DNA from 3 places in the Methylobacterium sp. E-046 genome. Region 2 is predicted to be linked to each of the others. Evidence: predicted binding sites of a transcription regulator. Region 2 holds the regulator's gene; each other region holds the start of a gene.
The links. The regulator LexA, encoded in region 2, represses DNA repair genes until DNA is damaged. The targets are predictions, from matches to a motif close to TGTTCNNNNTGTGTTCNG.
Positions count from the first base shown of each region.

Region 1: a site for LexA is predicted at 1,838-1,855, ahead of uvrA (excinuclease ABC subunit UvrA). Genes of this name have one in related genera too.
Region 3: a site for LexA is predicted at 1,168-1,185, ahead of MKK82_RS01075 (DUF3072 domain-containing protein). Genes of this name have one in related genera too.

Region 1 covers NZ_JAKSYP010000270.1:54,439-61,608, forward strand. Annotated here, with positions in the region: gene MKK82_RS29480 (cupin domain-containing protein) at 1-270, shown strand, start outside; gene MKK82_RS29485 (MFS transporter) at 340-1,515, opposite strand; gene uvrA (excinuclease ABC subunit UvrA) at 2,011-5,163, shown strand; gene MKK82_RS29495 (transporter) at 5,698-6,675, shown strand; gene MKK82_RS29500 (S1C family serine protease) at 6,911-7,170, shown strand, end outside.
Region 2 covers NZ_JAKSYP010000290.1:249,534-256,703, reverse strand. Annotated here, with positions in the region: gene MKK82_RS32815 (hypothetical protein) at 1-408, shown strand, start outside; gene fae (formaldehyde-activating enzyme) at 527-1,066, opposite strand; gene MKK82_RS32805 (NRAMP family divalent metal transporter) at 1,129-2,370, opposite strand; gene MKK82_RS32800 (hypothetical protein) at 2,451-2,666, shown strand; gene MKK82_RS32795 (hypothetical protein) at 2,673-3,128, opposite strand; gene lexA (transcriptional repressor LexA) at 3,364-4,092, shown strand; gene MKK82_RS32785 (ComEC/Rec2 family competence protein) at 4,086-6,326, opposite strand; gene gltX (glutamate--tRNA ligase) at 6,470-7,170, shown strand, end outside.
Region 3 covers NZ_JAKSYP010000027.1:66-7,235, forward strand. Annotated here, with positions in the region: partial or broken gene MKK82_RS01065 (sugar transporter) at 1-121, opposite strand, end outside; gene MKK82_RS01070 (Flp family type IVb pilin) at 470-694, opposite strand; gene MKK82_RS01075 (DUF3072 domain-containing protein) at 884-1,159, opposite strand; gene MKK82_RS01080 (gluconokinase) at 1,335-1,901, shown strand; gene MKK82_RS01085 (Cof-type HAD-IIB family hydrolase) at 1,905-2,726, shown strand; gene MKK82_RS01090 (transglycosylase SLT domain-containing protein) at 2,941-3,945, shown strand; gene MKK82_RS01095 (helix-turn-helix transcriptional regulator) at 4,262-5,146, shown strand; gene cysE (serine O-acetyltransferase) at 5,373-6,224, shown strand; gene MKK82_RS01105 (DUF3126 family protein) at 6,372-6,587, shown strand; gene MKK82_RS01110 (DUF6949 family protein) at 6,731-7,060, shown strand.

The DNA.
Region 1 (7,170 bases), on a different contig from region 2:
TATCACGCCACCTGCGACGAGTACCTGTACTGCCTGTCGGGCCGGGGCACCTTCTGGATGGGCGACCCCACCTCGGTGGCCGCGTTTGGCCCCGGCCAGCTGCTGTTCTTCGCCCGGGGCATCGTCCACGCCATGCCGGAGATCGAGTCCGGCGCGCCGGTGACCTTCCTGTCGATCGACACGCCCCGGCGGGCGCCCACCGACATCGTCTTCGTGAACCCGGAGGACGGCAGTCCGGCGACCTTCATGGCCCGCAACGCGGCCACCTGAGCCTCGGACCGCCGCCGCGGATCTGAGATTCCGACCGGGGCCCCAGACCGGGGCCTCAGACCGGGGGCCTCAGACCCGCAGGGAGCGCCCGGCCGCCGCCACGCCGAGGAGCAGGGCGGCCACGATCAGGAAGGCGGCCGGCAGGCCGAGCCCCTGCGCGGCGAAGCCGATCAGGGCCGGGCCCGCCAGCACCCCGGCATAGCCCAGCGTCGTCACCGCCGGGACCGCCACGCTCTCGGGCATCGCCGTCTGGCGGCCGGCCGCCGTGAACAGGACCGGGACGATGTTGGCGCAGCCCGCCCCGACCAGGGCGTATCCGGCGAGCGCCGCCTCCCAGGCCGGCACCACGACCGAGAGCGCGAGGCCGGCCGCCGCCAGCAGGCCGCCGAGGATCACGACCTTCCGCCGGCCGAGCCGGGCCACGATGGCGTCGCCGGCAAGACGCCCGGCCGTCATCGTGACCGAGAAGGCCGCGTAGCCGAGCGCCGCCCAGGCTGGATCGAGCCCCCGGTGCTGGATCAGGAACAGGGCGCTCCAGTCCAGGGCCGAGCCCTCGGTGAGGAACACCACGAAGCAGAGCAGGCCCAGCACCAGCACGATGCCCCGGGGCAGCGCGAGGGCGGGGCCGCTTCCCCGGGCCCGGCCGGCCGGCAGGATGCCGGGCCACGCGGCCGCGAACAGGGCCGCGATCCCGGCGACCAGGAGCAGCACGCTCCAGCCCGCACCCAGCCCGGCGGCCAGCAGGCCGCTGGCGACCAGCGCCCCCAGGATGCAGCCGAGGCTGTAGAGGCCGTGGAAGCCCGACATCATCGGGCGCCCGCTCGCGCGCTCCACCACCACCGCCTGCAGGTTCATGACGCAGTCGATCGCCCCCATCCCAGCCCCGAACAGCAGCAGCGCCCCGGTGAGCGGCACGAGGCCCGCGCCCACGGCCAGCACCGGCAGGGCGAGGCCGAGCGCGAGCGTCCCGGCGAGCAGGACCGGCCGGAAGCCGAGCCGCGCGGCCGCCGCCCCGGCGCTCGGCATCGCCAGGAGCGAGCCGACGCCGAAGGTGAGGAGCAGCAGGCCCAGTCCCGCCGCGTCGAGGCCGGCGCGGTCCTTCACCAGCGGCACCAGCGGCGCCCAGGTGGCGTTGGCGATGCCGACGATCAGGAACAGCAGCCGGGTGGACAGCCGCTGCGCGCTCGCGGCTCGGTCGTCGGCCCGGCTGGGGGCGGCCGGGGCGGTCAGGTCGAGCGCGGGCATCGGCACCTGTCGAGGATGAGGATCCGGGGGCGGATCCGGCGACGTGGGATCCCGGCTCCCGCGGTGCAACACCGGCCGTGGGCGGGATCTGGCCAAGCGGGGCCGCCCGAGCCGGCCGCGGCCGGGCTCGGCCCCGCCGTCAGCGGAGGACCGCGGGGCGACCCGGGGCCGCACGGCCGCACCGCCTGCGAGGGTTCCGGCGTGCTGCGCGGCGCGATCCTGGCGTGCTGCGCGGCGCGGTCCTGGCGTGCTGCGCGGCGCGGTCCTGGGTTGCATCGCGGCGCGTGCGCGGACGGTCGCGCATTCACGGAGCGGTTGCCGCCGTACGCGTTTCGTTCTAGCAAGGGCGGCGCATGACGGGCCTGCGTCCCGCCGGCCCCACCTTGCCGTCGGCCCCCTCGGGCTCGACATGAGTCGGAGCGGCGGCTGGCCCGTGCGCGAATCCGATCCGGATCCGATCCGACTGCGTCGACGCCTCGAAAGACCGCTGCCCTCATGGCCAAAGCCCAAGCTGGAAGTCGTGCCGCGAGCCGCGCCGGCGCCGCCCAAGCCGCCCCGGCATCCACTCCGGCATCCACTCCCGCACCCGCTCCGAAAGGCGCCGGGAAGGCGGCGTCCAAGGCACCGAAACCCTCCGCCGCCCCGGCATCGCAGCCCAAGCCCGCGCGCGCGGCATCCGAGACGCGCGGCCGACCCGAGGCGGCCGCCGAGTCCGCCGTCGACGCGAAGCTGGCGGCCCTGTTCGACGCCGCGCCGGCGAGCGCCCACGATCGGCGGGTCATCGTGGTCCGGGGGGCCCGGGAGCACAACCTCAAGAACGTCGACCTGACGATCCCCCGGGACAAGCTCGTGGTGTTCACCGGGCTCTCGGGCTCGGGCAAGTCCTCCCTCGCCTTCGACACGATCTACGCCGAGGGGCAGCGCCGCTACGTCGAGTCGCTCTCGGCCTATGCCCGCCAGTTCCTGGAGATGATGTCCAAGCCCGACGTCGACCAGATCGACGGGCTGTCGCCGGCCATCTCCATCGAGCAGAAGACCACCTCCAAGAACCCCCGCTCCACCGTGGGGACGGTCACCGAGATCTACGACTACATGCGCCTGCTCTGGGCGCGGGTCGGCATCCCCTACTCGCCCGCCACCGGCCTGCCGATCGAGAGCCAGACCGTCCAGCAGATGGTCGACCGGGTGCTGGAGCTGCCGGAGAAGACCCGGCTCTACCTGCTCGCCCCGGTGGTCCGCGGCCGCAAGGGCGAGTACCGCAAGGAAATCGCCGAATACCAGAAGAAGGGCTTCCAGCGGCTGCGCGTCAACGGCGAGTACTACGCCATCGACGACGTGCCCAAGCTCGACAAGAAGTTCAAGCACGACATCGACGTGGTGGTCGACCGGATCGTGGTCCGGGCCGACATCGCGGCGCGGCTCGCCGATTCCTTCGAGACCGCGCTGGAGCTCGCCGACGGCCTCAGCGAGATCGTGTTCGCCGACGCCCCCGAGGGCGAGGCGCCCCGGACCATCACCTTCTCGTCGCGCTTCGCCTGCCCGGTCTCGGGCTTCACCATCGCGGAGATCGAGCCGCGGCTGTTCTCGTTCAACAACCCGTTCGGCGCCTGCCCGACCTGCAGCGGCATCGGCCACGAGATGCGGATCGATCCCGAGCTGGTGATCTCCGATCCGGCCCTCAGCCTGAAGCGCGGCGCGGTCGGCCCCTGGGCGAAGTCGACCTCGCCCTATTACGGCCAGACCCTCGACGCGCTGGCCGAGCATTTCGGCTTCAAGACCGGCGTGGCGTGGCAGGGCCTCTCGGAGACGGCCCGCGCCATCGTGCTGTACGGCTCGGGGAACCAGTCGATCCGCTTCGCCTACGACGACGGGCTGCGCAAATACACGGTCACCAAGCCCTTCGAGGGCGTGATCCCGAATCTCGAGCGCCGCTACAAGGAGAGCGACTCGGATGCCGTCCGGGAGGAGATCGGGCGCTTCATGAGCGAGACGCCCTGCGCCGCCTGCGGCGGCAAGCGGCTGAAGCCCGAGGCGCTGGCCGTGAAGGTCGCCATGGCCGACATCGCCGACGCGACCGCCCTCTCGGTGTCCGAGGCGCATCGCTGGTTCTCGGAGCTGCCGGAGAAGCTCACGGCCAAGCAGAATGCGATCGCGGTCCGGATCCTCAAGGAGATCCGCGACCGGCTGAGCTTCCTGGTGGATGTCGGCCTCGAATACCTGACCCTCGCCCGCGGCTCCGGCTCGCTCTCGGGCGGCGAGAGCCAGCGCATCCGGCTGGCCTCGCAGATCGGCTCGGGGCTGACCGGCGTGCTCTACGTGCTGGACGAGCCCTCGATCGGCCTGCACCAGCGCGACAACGAGCGGCTGCTCGGCACCCTCAAGCGCCTGCGCGACCTCGGCAATTCGGTGATCGTGGTCGAGCACGACGAGGACGCGATCCTGCAGGCCGATTACGTGGTCGATGTCGGCCCGGGCGCCGGCATCCACGGCGGCGAGATCATCGCGCAGGGCACCCCCGCCGAGGTGCTGGCCAACCCGGCCTCGCTCACCGCCAAGTATCTGACCGGCGCGATGGCGGTCCGCACGCCGACCGCGCGGCGGAAGGGCCGGAAGGGCAAGCTCGGGCTGTTCGGCGCCCGGGGCAACAACCTCAAGGACGTGGACGTCGAGATCCCGCTGGGCACCTTCACGTGCATCACCGGCGTCTCGGGGGGCGGCAAGTCCACCCTGGTGATCGACACCCTCTACAAGGCCATCGCCAAGAAGCTGAACGGCGCCCTGGAGCACCCGGCCCCCTACGGCCGGCTGGAGGGGCTGGAGCACCTCGACAAGGTCATCGACATCGACCAGTCGCCGATCGGCCGCACGCCGCGCTCGAACCCCGCCACCTATATCGGCGCCTTCACGCCGATCCGCGACTGGTTCGCGGGCCTGCCGGAGGCCAAGGCCCGGGGCTACCAGCCCGGCCGCTTCTCGTTCAACGTCAAGGGCGGGCGCTGCGAGGCCTGCTCGGGCGACGGCGTCATCAAGATCGAGATGCACTTCCTGCCGGACGTCTACGTCACCTGCGACGTCTGCAAGGGCAAGCGCTACGACCGCGAGACCCTGGAGGTGAAGTACCGGGGCAAGTCGATCGCCGACGTGCTCGATTCCACCGTCGAGGAGGCGGCCGAGCTGTTCAAGGCGGTGCCGGCGATCCGCGACAAGCTGGAGACCCTGAAGCGGGTCGGCCTGCACTACGTCCATGTCGGCCAGCAGGCCACGACCCTGTCGGGGGGCGAGGCGCAGCGGGTCAAGCTCTCCAAGGAGCTGTCGAAGCGCGCCACGGGCCGCACCCTCTACATCCTCGACGAGCCGACCACCGGCCTGCATTTCCACGACGTCGCCAAGCTCATGGAGGTGCTCCACGAGCTGGTCGACCAGGGCAACACGGTGGTGGTGATCGAGCACAACCTCGAAGTGATCAAGACCGCCGACTGGGTGATCGACATGGGTCCCGAGGGCGGCGACGGCGGCGGAAAGGTGGTGGCCCAGGGCACGCCCGAGGCGATCGCCCGCGCGACGGCGAGCCATACCGGCCGGTTCCTGCGCGAGGTGCTGGAGCGGCGCCCCGCCCCGCCGGCCGCGCGCCGCAGCGCCGCCGAGTAGCCGCGCGCGCCGTCGGCGCCTGCCGCGCAAGGATTCGCGGCTTGAGCGAACCCGGCAGAATCTGCCGGGTGCCGGCCGCCATCGCCCCGGCTCGGGCGCTGATTCGCGCCGTCCGGCGGCGGACCGGGCCCCGCGCGGGCCGGCCCGGACGCGGATTCGGACCGGTGGGGTGTCCCGGCGGTCTCCGCGATCGCCCGGCCGGGCTTGCCGGATCCTCCCGACCTCGCGGGCGGCAACAGCTTGACCATTCAGCGGTATTTTGCCGGAACGGCCGTCAGGCTCCTGCCTGGGGATAGTGTTGCATCGCCGCAAAAATGAGGCTTTTGCGCAACGGTTGGGCCGGTTTTGGCCTGTCAGCGAGCATTCCACTGTCTTTCCGAGGGTCTCTGTAGAATAGTCGCAGACGTTGAGACGGGCAGGCTCCGTGGGGGCGCTCGACACTTCCGAAGCCGGCGGCCGCGATAGGCGAGCAGACCGGCAGGGATGTGCCGAATGCGGGACGGATGCCGTGGGACCTTGGGAAGGAATGACAAAATGATGAAGAACTGGCTCGCGGCCGGCGCGGTCGCGCTCACGGTCGGCATGACGTCGACCATCGCTCAGGCGCAGACCACCACGATCCCGGGCGAGCAGGTCGGCCTCGCCACCGGCGCGCCCCTGCCCGAGGGCGTCTACGCGCTCAATACCTTCGCCTACCGCCTGACCCCCAATGTCGGGCCCGGCGCCTCGGCGGTCGATGTCGGCGTCAACATCCCCGTCCTCGTCTGGTCGACCCCGCTGGTGCTCGCCGGCGGCCGCGTCGAGCTCCTCCTCGCCCCGCCGACCGTGTTCACCTTCGGTAAGAACCGCGGCGCCAACACCCTCCGCGATATTTCGATCAACGTCGGCACCTTCGTGGGCGGCATCTGGGCCTTCGATCTCGGCAACAACTTCGGCGTCAGCTTGCTCGGCGGTACCTACCTCAACGAGCTGAACGGCGACCGCGGCGTCCTGGTCACCAGAGGCGGTGCTCTGGCGGCCGCTCCGGTGCTCGGGCAGCTCGCCTCGAACACCTACCGCTTCGGCATCGCGGGCAGCTACACCGGCAACGGCTATAACCTGACCGCCAACCTGACGGCGAACATCTACGACTCGCCGGCGAAGTTCCCGGGCTTCAACACGGTCGGCTTCGGCAACACCCGCGGTCCGTTCAACATCTCCGACTCGCTGAACCTCGACCTCACGGCGACCAAGAAGTTCGGCAACTTCGAGATCGGCGCGATCGGCTACGGCACCTACAACTTCGACATCAGCCAGACCAGCCTGGCCGCCGGCAACCGCGGCTACTTCGCCCTCGGCGGCCTGATCGGCTACGACTTCGGCAAGTTCACCGCGCAGGTCTACGCGGCCCGCTACGTGGCGGTGTCCGTGCCGCGCTCCGAGGCCACCGAGGTGTTCGGCCGCATCATCGTGCCGCTCTACTCCCCGACCCCGGCCGCCCCGCCGCCGGCCCCGCTGGTCCGCAAGTACTGAGACGCCGGTTCCCCGCCGCCCGGCGGGGAATCCCGGATCTCCGACAGAGCGTCCTCCGGGACGTCGCACCGTCCGGCGCCGCGCCGGGCGGTGTTTTCGTGTGCGCCGGGCGGTGCGGCCAATGGCCTGCCGCGACGGCCCCGCGGGTGTTGCGGGCGGCCCGAACGTCCTATTGTGAGACGATTTCGCGTGCCCGGCACCGGCCGGCGCGTGCCGAACGAGCCGAAGGACCATCATGGCGACGCAGGGCGAGTGGAAGATCCCCGCGCAGGCCCAGCCCAGGCCTGCGGATTACGGCTACGACCTCGACCGGGCGCTCTCGGCGGTGCTCGCCCTGTCGGCGCGGGTGCCGGAGGGCGCCTTCACGGCCGAGACGCTGGGCACCGAGCGGGCCGGCAACGGCGTGGTGATCCGCGAGGACGGCCTCGTGCTCACCATCGGCTACCTCGTCACCGAGGCCGAGAGCGTCTGGCTGACCACCCGGGACGGCCGCTC
Region 2 (7,170 bases):
CTGGCGCTCCCAGCCGGGGCCGATACCTGCGACGACCTCGCCCGCCAGATCGCGGGCGCCATCGGCGGCAAGGTCGGCAAGCGCGCGGGCCCGAGCATCGACATCCGCGTGGCCGGCCCGATCAAGCTCGACGTGACCTGCCGGGCCGAGCCGATCGTGCAGGCGACCTCCGCCGAGCCGTCCCCCTCGCCGACCTTCTTCCGCGACCTCTCGATGGCCTCCGAGATCCTGACCGGCGAGGCCGCCGCGACCGTCGAGCCGATCATCGCGAACGCCTACCGGACCTCGCTGTCGGAGCGGCGCAAGTCGTTCATCCAGCAGAACGGCTGGTCGGCCTCCTGCTACACGGACCCGGGCAGCACCACGATGCGCACCCTGTGCTCGGTGGGCCGGATTCCGCCGGGCTAGGCGCCCGACCGGCGGGCCCGTCGACGCGGCCTGGACGGCCCACGCCGATCGTCGCCGTCCCGCATCGCCGCGCGCGACGACGGGGCGGCGTCCCCCGCCGAGCGCCGCGGCGCGCCGTTCAATACTCGATCACGTCCTCGAGCGCGTAGTGCTTCACGGTCTTCCGGTTGGCGATCAGCTCGTCCACGGTCGGCTCGCCCTTGAGGGCGCGGGCGATGGCGAGCTTCGTCGCCTCGTAGTTGGTCCGGTAGAGGTCCTTCTGGTCGAGGCTGTCGTCCTCGGCGCAGCGCGGGTCGAGCCAGATCATGATGATCATGCAGAGCTCGTCGAGCCCGTCCCGCGGCAGCACGCCCTCGATGATGCAATCGACGATCGCATCGCCGGTGGCCGCCTGGACCACGCCGCCGAGCAGTTCGACGTACTCGGCCGTGTGGATGGTGGCCTTGGTGGTCATCATCGTGGCCGGGCGCACCAGCTGATTGAGGTCGCGCACCACGAACATCCGGGTGTGGCCCTGCACCTGCCCCATCATCGACGCGAAGGCCTGGCCCACGGGCCCGCGCACCGAGCCGATCAGCACCTCCGGCATCGCGTCGGTGTACTGGCCCTCCGCCGCCAGCACCGTGGCTTCGCCCGTGCGGAACCAGATCTCTTGCATGTTCGAACTCCACCTGATCGGAGCCCGCGGGAGACATCATCGCGCCGTCCGCGTCAATCGGCTCAGAGCAGGCCGATCCCGTCGAGCACGCCGACCAGCGCGAACGCGACGGTCACCCCGGAGATGGTGTAGACCACCCACTTGTAGGCCCCGTCCACGCGTTGCCCCTCCGGCAGGGCGCGGGTGGCCAGCAGGATCAGCAGGCCGAGCGCCAGCGGCAGGAGCAGCGCGTTCATCACCTCTACGGCGATGTTGAGCGCCACGAGATTCGGCACGAGCTGGACGGCGACCGCCCCCGCGGCGACCACGAGCGCGAAGGCGCCATAGAAGGCCGGCGCCTCCCGGGGGGACTGCTCCAGGGAATGGGGCTTGCCGGTCACGTCGCCGAAGCCCCAGGCCAGCGCCAGGGCCACGACGTTCAGCGCCACGAAGGCGGCCGCGATGATGCCCACCCCGAACACCACCTGTCCAAGCCACGGACCCAGCGCCGGCGTGAAGGCCCCCGCGAGGTCGCCGACCGTCTCCAGACCGGCCTCGCTGCCCCGCCCGGCCTTGCCGATCGTGGCCGCGGCCGCGATCAGGATCGCCCCCATCACGCCTTGCGAGATCACCGCGCCCGCGAGGGTGTCGAGCCGCAGGCGCCTGGCGTGCGCCCATCCGAGGCCTTTGTCGACGATCGCCGATTGCTGGTAGAAGATCATCCACGGCATGATCACCGCGCCGATATTGGCGGCGATCAGCACCCGGTACCGCCCGTCGCCCAGCGGCATGTGCCCGAAGGAGGCGACGATCTCCCCCGCGTCCGGCCGTGCCGCGACGGCGAGGCCGATGAAGACCAGTTCGAACAGGCCCACCGCGATCGCCACCGCCTCGACGCGCCGGTAGCTCCCGGTGAACACCAGACCGAGCAGCAGAGCGGCCGGCAGCCCCAGGCTGACGAGGCGCGGCACGCCGAACAGGTCGCCGATCCCGGCGATGCCGGAGAATTCCGTGACGATGGCGCCGACCCCGGCGACCACGAGGCCGCCGTAGGAGATCCAGGCCCAGGCCGGACCGTAATGCGCCCGGATCAGCTCTCCGTGGCCGCGGCCGGTAGCGGTCCCCAGCCGGACCGTCAGTTCCTGGACGACGTAGAGGATCGGCACCAGCAGGATCTGGAGGAGCAACAGCGAGTAGCCCCAGCGCGCGCCGCTCTGGGCCGCGGTGATCAGGCTCCCGACATCCGTATCGGCGAGCATCACCACCAGTCCAGGGCCGGCGGCCTTGAGGAACGCGGACAGGCGAGGCAGGGAAGCGCTGGGCACGGCTCGGGAACAGTCCCGGGTGCGGGCAGTTCCGGCGCGCGGCTGCGGCGTTTTCCCGGAACGTGCGGGAGGAGAGGGCCATGGCGGAGAGCGCGGATCGGGGCGGTGGCTGGAGTCTGCAGGCGAGCGCCGTGCCCGACGGGGTGCGCCTGGAACTCGCGCTGTCCGATCTCGGGGGCGGCCCCGTCACCGCCGCGATCATCCTGGACCGGGCCGAGGCCCGCGCCTTCGCCCGGGCCCTGCTGGCGGCGGCTGGCGACGCGGCCGAGCGCACCTTTCCGAAACCGGGGACCTGAGCCGGATCAGCGCTGGATCAGGCCCGGATTGCGGCCCGGCAACCGCGGGACCACCGTGCCGCGCTTCTCGACCGGCCCGTCGCACGCGTAGGCGAATTCGGACTTCAGCGCGTCGAACACGGTCTCGCCGGTGATCCGGCACTCCTCCCGCACGGTCTCGTCGAGATAGGCGCGGGCGGCGGTGCGGAAGCGCGTCACCCGGGTCGCTCCCGGCTCGGGGTCGATCCGCGCCTCACTCAGGTTGCAGCCGGCATACTCGCGCAGGGTGTTCGAGACGATCAGCATCCGGCGCAGTTGCCGGTTGTCGTAGACCTCGTAGGGTTCCTTGCAGCCGATCGTCACCACCTGAGGGGTCAGCGCGACGTAGTTCCGCGAGATGTAGGAGAACCCGGTGGTGCACCCTGCGAGCGCAAGACCTAGGGCGATCAGGCCGAGGGGCAGCAGAGCTGCGGGTCGTCGCATCCTCGTCATCCCAGCCTGATCCCGGCCGCGCCCCGGCTTCTTCCCCTCCGGCGGGCGGCGGTGTGCATTGAAACGGCTCCGCTTGCGCCGTCAATGCGTTTCTGGCCCGGATGCGCCCGCGGCGACGCGAGCGTGGCCATAACTCTCTTGCGGAACACTTGCGGAACGTTTAACGTGTTCGTGATTTGTTTCCGAGACCGCCACGAGGCGGTCCACAAGCCGCGAGGCCCCATCAATGCTCACGCGCAAGCAGCTGGACCTCCTGCGCTTCATCCAGAACCGCATGCAGGAATGCGGCGTCCCGCCGTCCTTCGACGAGATGAAGTACGCCCTCGACCTGAAGTCGAAGTCGGGCATCCACCGGCTGATCACCGCCTTGGAGGAGCGTGGCTTCCTCCGGCGCCTCCCGAATCGGGCGCGGGCCATCGAGGTGATCCGCATTCCCGAGAGCCTGACCCAGGCGGCTCCGGTCCAGCCCCCCGCCGCCGAGCCGCGCCGCTTCACCCCGAGCGTGGTGGAAGGCGGCAAGTCCAAGCAGGCGCCGCTCCCCGCCAATGCCCGGATGATCGACGAATCCGGCCGGGCCATCTCGATCCCCGTCATGGGCCGGATCGCGGCCGGTACGCCGGTCTCGGCGATCCAGAACCAGAGCCACGCCATCACCCTGTCGCCGGACTTCCTGGCCGGCGGCGAACACTATGCCCTGGAGGTGCGCGGCGACTCGATGGTCGAGGCCGGCATCCTCGACGGCGATCTGGTGGTGATCCGCAAGCAGGACACCGCCAATACCGGCGACATCATCGTGGCCCTGATCGACGACGAGGAGGCGACCCTCAAGCGCCTGCGCCGCCGCGGCTCCTCCATCGCGCTCGAGGCTGCCAATCCGGCCTACGAGACCCGAGTCCTCGGGCCGGATCGGGTCCAGATCCAGGGCCGTCTCGTGAGTCTCGTCCGCCGCTACTGAAGCGGCGCGGCCGGCGCGTCGCCGGGCCCGCTTCCGGCGCCCGCCCGGTCAGCGTCGGTGGGCGCGACAGAGTCATCCGCGCGGCTGCTGTCCGCCGCGGCGGTCATCGGCCGCTGCGGCGTCGGCCGCGGATCCGGGCGCAGTCGCCACGGCAGGCCCCGGTCGAGGCTGCGGGCATAGCGCGCGGTGAACCCCGCGGCCTCGGCCCTGAGGGCCACGGCGCCGCGTTCTGACAAAATCTTTCGGTCGATGACGAACGGGCCCGTGCAGGTCGGGGGCGCCGTGAGGCCGGTGATCAGCACCGCGGCGCGGGGGCAATCCTCGGCGAAGGCGCGCCGGTCCCGGATCAGCGCGACCGCCCGTCCGTCCGGCAGGCGCGCGGTGCATCCGAGCCGGTCGCAATGCCCGCCGCCGGTCGGGGCGGCCAGCGCGCCGGGGCGCCGCCCATCGCCGTCCGCCTTCAGCCACTGCTCCAACACGAACCCCGAGGGGCTGCCCAGCGCCGCGAGGCGGCCGTCCGGTCCGCGCACCGCAGCGCCGCCGCCCTGCCGGTCGACGTAGAGGTCGTAGCGATCCGGCAGGGCCGCGAGCCAGAGGCCCAGCAGGATGGGCGGCGCGGCGAGCCAGCGCAGGCGCGAGACCGGGAGCGTCGCCAGCAGGAGACCGGCGGTCAGCAGGATCAGCGCCGTTGTCCCGAAGGCAGGCAGCACGAGGGTGGCGCGCTCGAACCCGGCGATCCACTGCGCGATCGCCAGCATGCCGCCCACCGCCTGGCCCATCAGCCACCAGATCGGCCGGTCGAGGGCGAAGGGATAGGCGAGGCACCCGATCACCGCGGATGGCATCACCACCAGGGAGACGAGCGGCAGCGTCAGGGCGTTGCCCACCAGCCCGAACGGCTGGATCGTCTGGAAATGGTAGGTGGCGAAGGGCGCGGTGGCGACCTGGGCAACCAGGGTCGTGGCCAGGGTTCCGGTGATCGCCGAGAGGCCGGTGCCGACGAGCCGCCCGATGCGTCCTGCCCCGGGACGCACGAACAGCCGGCCGTCGATCAGCCGTGCGCAGGCGATCAGCCCGGCCACCGCCCCGAACGACATCTGGAAGCTCGGGCCGAGGAGACCCTCCGGCTCCCGGGCCAGGGCGACCAGGGCGGCGAGGGCGAGGTTGCGCATCGACAGCGCCGGCCGGTCCACCAGGATCGCGCCCAGCATGATCAGGGTCATAAACAGCGAGCGCTCGGCCGCGATGTCCCAGCCCGAGAAGGCGCAGTAAGCAGTGACGCCCAGCATGGCCAAGCCGGCCGCGATCTTCTTGATCGGCCAGACCAGCGCGCAATACGGCACCAGGGCGAGGACCGCCCGCACCAGCCAGAACACCACGCCGGCGGCCAGCACCATGTGCAGGCCGGAGATCGATACGACGTGGTAGATGCCGGCGGCGCGCAGCGCGTCGTTGGTCTCAGGCCCGATCAGGCCCCGCTTGCCGGTCACCAGGGCCGCCGCCACGGCTCCCGCCTGCCCGCCCTCGGCCTGTGCGATCCGGCGGGTCAGCGCGTTGCGCGCGTCGTCCAGCATCGCGGCGAGACGCAGGTGCAGGGGCGGCGGCTCGGTCGGCGCGCGGATCGAGACCGCGCCGACCAGCGAGCCCACCGCGCCGATCCCCTGGAAATAGGCGTCCCGGGCGAAATCGTAGCCGCCCGGCCGGGCGGCTTCCGGCGGCGGCAGCAGCCGGGCCGTGGCGGCCACGACGTCCCCGGGCCGCGGGATCGGTGTCCTGCGGAACGACACCCGCACCCGGGCGGGCCGTACCTCCGCCGCGAGGCCGGCGAAACTCTCCACCCGGATCAACAGCCGGGCTCCGACCTCGCGCTCGTCGAGGGCCTCGACCATGCCGACGAGCGGGCCGATGGTGATCCGTGGGAGGATCGGGGCGGCGACCTGCGAGACCCGCCAGGTCGCCGCCGCGAAGCCGAGGAACGCGGCCGCCATCCCCAAAGCCAGCGCCAGGGCGGCCGGCCGCGCGCCCAGGGCTGGGGTCGGCGCCAGGGCGAGGGCCGCGCCGACGAGGGGGGCGACCAGGATCGGCCTGCCGTCGGCCGCCACGAACTGGGCCAGGATGCCGGCTCCGAAGGCCACCGCCAGCCAGGGGAACAGCCGGCGCTGCTCGACCTCCCGGCGGATCCCCTCGCGCCGATCCGCCGCATTGCCGCCGCCCCGCTGCGCGCGACCTCTCATCGGCGGCCGGGCGATTCCGCGGTCGATTCTTAACGCATCCGCCGGCCCGTGCTACAGCCGACGCTTCGTGCTACGGGCGCCCTGCCGAGCCCCCTCGCCGCTCCTCCGCCCTCCCGCGACCCTTCCCCGAACATACCGGACCGATGTCCTCAGCCGTCGTCACGCGCTTCGCGCCCTCGCCCACCGGCTACCTGCATATCGGCGGGGCCCGCACGGCGTTGTTCAACTGGCTCTATGCCCGCCACACCGGCGGCCGGATGCTGCTGCGCATCGAGGATACCGACCGCGAGCGCTCCACCAAGGGCGCGATCGACGCGATCCTCGACGGCCTGTCCTGGCTCGGCCTCGACTGGGACGGCGACGTGGTCTTCCAGTTCGCCCGCGCCGAGCGCCACCGGGCTGTGGCCGAGGCGCTGCTGGCCGCGGGCTGCGCCTACCATTGCTACGCCACCGCCGAAGAACTGGCGCAGATGCGGGAGACCGCCCGCGCCGAGGGGCGCCCGCCGCGCTACGACGGCCGCTGGCGCGACCGCGACCCGTCCGAGGCCCCCGCGGGGGTCAAGCCGGTGATCCGCCTGCGCGCGCCGACCGAGGGTGAGACCGTGGTCGAGGACGCCGTCCAGGGCCGGGTGACCTGGGCCAACAAGGACCTCGACGACCTCGTCCTGCTGCGCTCGGATGGGACGCCGACCTACATGCTCGCCGTCGTGGTCGACGATCACGACATGGGCGTCACGCAGGTCATCCGCGGCGACGACCACCTCACCAACGCGGCGCGCCAGACCCAGATCTTCTCCGCCCTCGGCTGGGACGTCCCGAAGATGGCCCACATCCCGCTGATCCA
Region 3 (7,170 bases), on a different contig from region 2:
CGTCGGCGGTCGCGACCTCCGCGCCCGCCTGGATCGCGCTCGCCGTCGGACCCGCCGCCGGCAGGTACGTGCAGCCCGACATCGCCGAAACGGCGAGCAGCACGAGGGGAAGTTTGTGCATCCAGATGTTGCCCATCGGTAGTGCCGAGCCCGTGCCTAGCCCATGGTGACCCGGGTGTCCGTGGCGGGTGAGCCACACTCCGTCGGCGACGGCCGAGACCCGAGTTTCATCCTCGCTAAGCACAGCTTTTTCGGGGCAGACGGGTGAAGATTGTTTCGGCTTCGCGGGCGGGAGCCGGAAAGGCCGGACGCCCCGGAGCGCTGTCGGTGCCGTCGTCCCGTGAGGAGGTCGCGGTCACGCCCGGCGGCGCCTGCGGGATCGCCGGCGTGCCGGGCCGTCCGGGCCCGACGCGGCAGCGCCGGCCGCCGAGGCCCTGCGGCAGCCCGGCGGCGGGCTCTGGAAGCCCGCTCAGTTGTTCTGGCTCACCGCCGTGCTGATCTGGTCATAGACCCCGTTTACCCGCGAGGCATAGGTGCGGAGGCTGCCGACCACCGCCAGGAAGATCAGGCCGGCGATCAGGGCATACTCGATCGCCGTGGCGCCGTGCGCATCGCGGCGGAACCGGCTTAGCAGGGGACCGAGGCCGGCCGCGAAGCCCGACAGGATCCGGACGTGAGCGGCAACCCGCGCCATCCTTTCGCAGTCCGGCACACGCATCGTCGCAACCGCCCCCTCGTCATGCTCCGCCGCCCGGTCGGCACCGCATTCCGCGCCTCCTTCTAGCGCATCTGCCATTGCCGCGGGCTTAATGCGGTCTGCGAAACTCGGCTTTCGCGTCCGTCCCGGCCGAATATGGGCCCGGGACGGACGCGTTCGCGCGGATCAGGCGCGGCCGGCCTTGTGGCGCAGGTCGTCGATCCGCTGCGAGGCCTCGGCCTTGCCGAGGTCGGCGTCGAAGGCTTCCGGCTCCTTGGCCTCCTCCGACAGCGTCTTCAGGTAGGAGGCCTGGGCACCCGTCATCGGCTCGCCGCCGGTGGTCCACTCGCTCGGATCCTTGATCTGATTCGAGACGTCCTTCGGATCGGTCTTGGGATTGTCCTGGGCCGCATCCTGGGTGGACGCGCCCTTGGACTCGGTCTTCGAGGCTGTCTTGGCCATGAGGTTCTTGTTCCTGAAATGTTCTGTCGTCCCTCGGGCAACGCGGGGGTTCGCAGGCGGTTCCGGCCCATCTGCGGAGAGTCCGGCTTCCCGCCGCGGCCTTCCCTTCCGCGTGGCCCGGCCTATTGAAGGGTGACCGGCGTCCCGAGGACGCCTTCGGTTCCGCGAGGTCCGGATGACGTCCCAGACGGGGGTGACCGATGCGGCCGCCGCGGCCGCGCAGGTGCTCGTGGTGATGGGCGTCTCGGGCTCCGGCAAGAGCACCGTCGCGGCGCTGATCGCCGAGCGGCTCGGCTGGATCTTCGTCGACGGCGACAGCTTCCACACCCCGGAGCACGTGGCCAAGATGCACGCGGGCCACGCCCTCGACGACGAGGATCGCGCGCCCTGGCTGGCCCGGATCGCCACATGGATCCGGCATCGGCTGGAGGCCGGCGAGTCGGGCGTGGTCGTGTGCTCGGGCCTGCGCCGTGCCTACCGGGACGTCCTCACCGGCGGGAGCCCCCGGGTGCGCCTGGTCTATCTGGAGGGCGACAAGGCCCTGGTCGCCGGGCGGCTGGCCGCGCGCCGGGGCCACTTCATGTCCCCCCGGCTCCTCGACAGCCAGTTCGCCACGCTGGAGGTCCCCGGGCCCGACGAGCGCCCGATCACCGTCGGGATCGACGAAGAGCCCGAGTCGATCGTCGACCGGGTCGTGGCGCGGCTCGCGGCGGAGACGCGCGGGCGACCGGGAGCGGAGTGAGGCATGGCAGCGGAATCCGGCAAGGCCGCGGGGATCGCCCTGGTGATCTCGGACGTCGACGGCACCCTGGTGACCGGCGACAAGCGCCTCACGGGCGAGACCGTCGCTTCCGTGGGACGCCTGCGGGCGGCCGGGATCGGCTTCAGCATCGCCTCGGCGCGCCCGCCGATCGGCCTGCGGCACCTCGTGGCCGAACTCGGCCTCGACCTGCCGATGGGGGCGTTCAACGGCGCCAGTGTGGTGCGGCCCGACCTCTCGCCCCTCTCCGAGCGGACGATTCCCGAGGCCGCGGCCCGGGCGGCCCTCGATCGCCTTCTGGCGGAGGGGCTCGACGTCTGGGTCTTCGCCCAGGGCGCGTGGTGCCTGCGTGACCCGCAGGGGCCCTACACCGACCTCGAGCGCCGCACGATCGGCGCGGAGCCGCGGGTCGTGGCGGATCTCGGCACGCTCATGGGTGCCGCCGCCAAGATCGTCGGCGTGAGCCGGGACCACGCCCACCTCGCGGACTGCGAGACCCGGATCGCGGCGGCGCTGGCGGAGAGGGCGACGGTGCACCGTTCGCAGACATACTACCTCGACGTCACCCCGCCCCATCTCGACAAGGGCCAGTTCGTCACTTGGATGAGCGGGCATCTCGACATTCCGCCCGAACGGATCGCGACCTTCGGCGATGCCGGCAACGACCAGCCGATGTTCGCCCGCAGCGGCTTCTCGGTGGCGATGGGCAATGCCGAGGACGCCGTGAAGGCGTCGGCCAGCGCCGTGACGGACAGCAACGACGCGGACGGCTTCGCCCACGCGGTCGATCGCTTCATCCTCCCCTGACGGTCCGCCCGATGCGGGTCGCCTCCGCAGGCCGCCCTGTGGACAACCCCACCGCGTCATGTAGCCGGCCGCCCCTGTGGCCGCCGAAGCACAGGGGACCCGGACCCCGACCCGCCACACCGGTCGCCCACAGCTTGCCGGAGCGGGGCCGCTTTCCGGCCTCATTTGCCCGCGACCTAGCTTGACCACAGAACAAGCAGCACCGGGTCTCGGAATGCATCGCCTTCTCCTGGCCGCCGTCCTCGCGGTTGTGCCCGCCGCCGCCTTCGGGCAGGCCGCGCGCGACAACATCGACGCGCTGATCGAGCAGCAGGCCAAGGCGAACGGCGTCCCGGCGAGCTTCGTCCACGCGGTGGTCAAGCGCGAAAGCAACTACAATCCGAACGCCAAGGGCGGCAGCGCCCTGGGCCTGATGCAGATCAAGCACGCGACCGCCCGGAGCCTCGGCTACACGGGCGACGCCGCAGGCCTCTACGATCCGGCGACCAACCTGCGCTACGGGGTCGCCTATCTCGCCGGCGCCTACCGCACGGCCCAGGGCAACCTCACCCAGGCCTACAGCTACTACAACCGCGGCTACTACTACGCCGCCAAGCGCCAGGGCATCTCCACGGAGGTCGCCGCCGTGGTGGCGCCGGTGGCGGCCTCGGCCAGCGCCCTCGCGAGCCTGTTCGGCGGCGGCGCGGCGGATGCCAGGAACCCAGCCGCGGCGGCGCTGGCCTACGCCCCCGCCGCCTCGGTGGCGGAGGTGCCGACCGAGACCGTCGAGGTGCCTCTGCCGCCCCGCCGCCCGGCCGCGCTGGCCGGCGGAACGATCCAGCTCGCGAGCCTCTCGCTCGAGCCGGCCGCGCCGAATCCGGCGGCCTCCGCTCCGGTTGCAACGGAGCCGGCGGCTCAGGCCGTGGAAGTGCCGCTGCCGCCGCGCCGGCCCGCCGTCCTCGGGACCGCCGTGGCGGCCGGATCTCCGGTCGCATCCCAAGTCGCGTTCCAGGCCACAGCGCCGGCCGCGCTGGCCGAGTTGCGCCTGTCACCCCAGGCCGAGTCCGCCGTCCCGGCGAGCCCGACGCCGCAATCGGGCGCCTCGGCGCCGATCTCCGACGCGGTCGACGTCCCGCTGCCGCCACGGCGCCCGACGGTCCAGACGCTCGCCGCGGCGTCGCCCCGGCGCGCACCGGTCGGGGCGGCCGTGCGCGAGGCGGCGGCCCTGCCGGTGGAATAGCCGGCCCGGGCTCGGGGCGCGCCGCTTTCCCGCGCTGCTGCCCACATTAGGATCATGCCTGCGGCTTGACCATCGCGGTGTTCCGCAACACATAAGCGCCACGCCAGCATCAGGGTTGGACCGGCCCGGCATCGCTCGGGCCCGGTCACAGCGGCCGGACGGCGGCGGCGCAACACAGAACCCCGGGCAGGAAACGCCGGTCGCCGCGCGGATGTTCGGGCAGTCGCCCGGGATCGCGATGCATGATTGATCTCGAAGCGTCAGACATGCAGGGCACGACCTCTGCTTTCGAGCTGGCAGGAAAGCGGACGGCGCCATGACCGGCGTGGTGGAACAGGAATCTCTCTTTCTCACGGACCTCGGGCGCCGTGTCCGGCACGCGCGCACCGTGCGCGGCCTGTCGCGCAAGGTCCTGTCGCAGACGTCGGGTCTCTCCGAGCGCTACATCGCGCAGCTCGAGGGCGGCCAGGGCAATGTCTCGATCATCCTGCTGCGGCGGGTGGCCAACGCCATGGGCGTGCGGCTGGACGACCTGATCACCGGCAACGACGCGCTGCCGGACTGGCCGGTGGTGCGCGATCTCCTCAGCCAGGCGAGCCCGGCGCAGATCGCAGCCGCCAAGGAGGCGCTCTCCGGCGGCAGCCGGCCCGAATCCACCGGCCGCCTGCGGGTCGCGCTGATCGGATTGCGGGGCGCCGGCAAGTCGACGCTGGGCAAGCTCGCGGCCGAGCGCCTGGGCTGGACCTTCGTGGAGCTGAACGCCGAGATCGAACGCGAGAACGCCCTCTCGGTGCAGGAGATCTTCGCGATCTACGGCCAGGAGGGTTACCGGCGCCTTGAGCAGCAGGCGCTGCGCCGCCTCACCGAACATCCCGGGCCACTGATCCTGGCGACCAGCGGCGGCATCGTCGCCGAGCCGCTGACCTACGATCTGCTTCTCCAGGCGTTTTACACGATCTGGTTGCGGGCGCGGCCGGAGGAGCACATGAGCCGCGTGCGTGAGCAGGGCCATCTCGCCACCACGGGCGACCATGCCTCGGCGATGCAGGAGCTGCGCGCGGTCCTGGCGAGCCGCGAGCCGCTCTACGCCCGGGCGCCCGCCACCGTCGACACCTCCAACATCCCGGTCCCGACGATGCTCGACCGCCTGACCGCGACGATCGAGGCCCGCTTCGGGATGGCCGTACCGGCGGCGGGGTAATCCGCCACGCTCCGGTTCGGTGACAGCCATGTCTCCGGCGCAGCGCCGGAACCGCGCGGGCCCTTGATCGACGCGCTGCAGCACACCACGCTAGGCGGGACCGTTATTCCTCCTTCTTCCCGGCGCCGGAAACCCGCGGCTTCCTGCGCCCCACTCGGGGAGAAGATCCGTCCCCCCGCCGGAGCTGCGGACAGCCAGCCGGAGCCTCGGACATGAGCGTCCGTCCATGAGCGCCAGCCCAGCCTTCCATCACGAGGCCCACGACCTCGCGGTCGTCGATCCGGTCTGGTCGCGGCTGCGTGCCGAGGCCGAGGACGTGCTGCGCTCCGAGCCGCAGCTCGCCTCCTTCATCGTGGCGACGATCCTGAACCATGCGAGCCTGGAGGCGGCCGTCGCCCACCGGGTCGCGGCGCGGCTCGGGCATCCGGCCCTGCCGGCCGACCTCGTCGCCCACGCCTTCCACGAGGCGATCGCCGCGGACCCGGCCATCGGACAAGCGTTCCGGGCCGATATCGGCGCGGTGATCGACCGCGACCCCGCGACCCTCAGGGCCCTCGAGCCGGTCCTCTACTTCAAGGGCTTCCATGCCCTCCAGGCCTATCGCCTGGCTCACCACGTCTGGAACCGCGGACGGCGCGACCTCGCCCTCTATCTTCAGAGCCGCATCTCCGAAGTGTTCCAGTGCGACATCCATCCGGCGGCACGGATCGGGCGCGGGGTGTTCCTCGACCACGCCACCGGCTTGGTGGTCGGCTCGACCGCGGTGATCGAGGACGACGTGTCGATCCTCCACGCCGTCACCCTCGGCGGCACCGGCAAGCAGCGCGGCGACCGCCATCCGAAGATCCGCCACGGCGTGATGATCGGGGCCGGCGCCAAGATCCTCGGCAACATCGAGGTCGGGGCCTGCGCCCGGGTCGCGGCGGGCTCGGTGGTGCTCCGGCCGGTGCCGCCCAACACCACGGTGGTCGGCGTGCCGGCCCGCGTGGTCGGCACCGCGGGCTGCGACGATCCGGCCCGCGCGATGGACCAGCTCGTCGCGGTCGACCCGTTTATCCACCTCGGCGACGGCATCTGATCGGGCGACGGGTTCTGGACGGTCGCGCTTGCCGCCCCGCGGCAGGCATGGCAAGCCCACCGCCCACAAGCCAACCGCTCACAGGCCCACCGCCCACAGGCCTACGGCCCATCCGCGGCGCCCGCGCCGCCAGGGAGACGAGACAGCGTGACCAAAGCCGAGACCGCGAAGCTTCAGGACTACCTGCGTCGCAAGTTCGCGAACAACAACATCCGCCTGACCGCGATGAAGACCGGCGATTCCGCCGAGGTGTTCATCGGCGAGGAATCGATCGGTGTTATCGCCGACGACAAGGAGGACGGCGACGATTCCTTCGTCTTCCGGATGGCGATCCTCGACATCGACCTCGAGGAAGAGGCCTGAGGCGCGAAGCCCGGCGGGACCGGCTCCGGAGCGGGTTCGACGGGCCCGCGCCTGTGCACGGGTTAAGGCTAACCGGCGGTATTGCTTAACAACCGGTAAATGACCCGGCTAAACTGCGCGCTACCTGTCCAGGAGCGCGAATAATGGTCGTGTCGCCAACCGCCCTCGAATCGATACGGACCTTGTGCATCGGCCTCGCGCTCTCCGGGCTGATCGCCAGCGCCTTCGAGCTGTTCGCGGCGCGGCGGGCGAGCTTCAGCCTGCTGGAGCGCGGCGGCCTGCCGGCCGTGGCCGCCCTGCCGATGCTGGCCTTCTCGGCGCCCTTCATCATCCTGCGCAACACCGTGCGTGGCCGGCGGATCGAGGGGCGGCCGATACCGTTCGTCATGCTGGCGACCCTGATCGCCTGCGGCTGGGGCCTGCTGTCGGGCCGCGTCGCCCTCGACCTCGCGGCGATGCTGGTCGGCGCCTGAGGGCGACGCCGCGCGACATCAGGACGATGGCGCGCTCCTGAAGGAGCGACCACACCATCCCCGCCCTCACGGTGAGGGGCCCGAGCGCAGCGCGGGCCTCGACGGAGCCC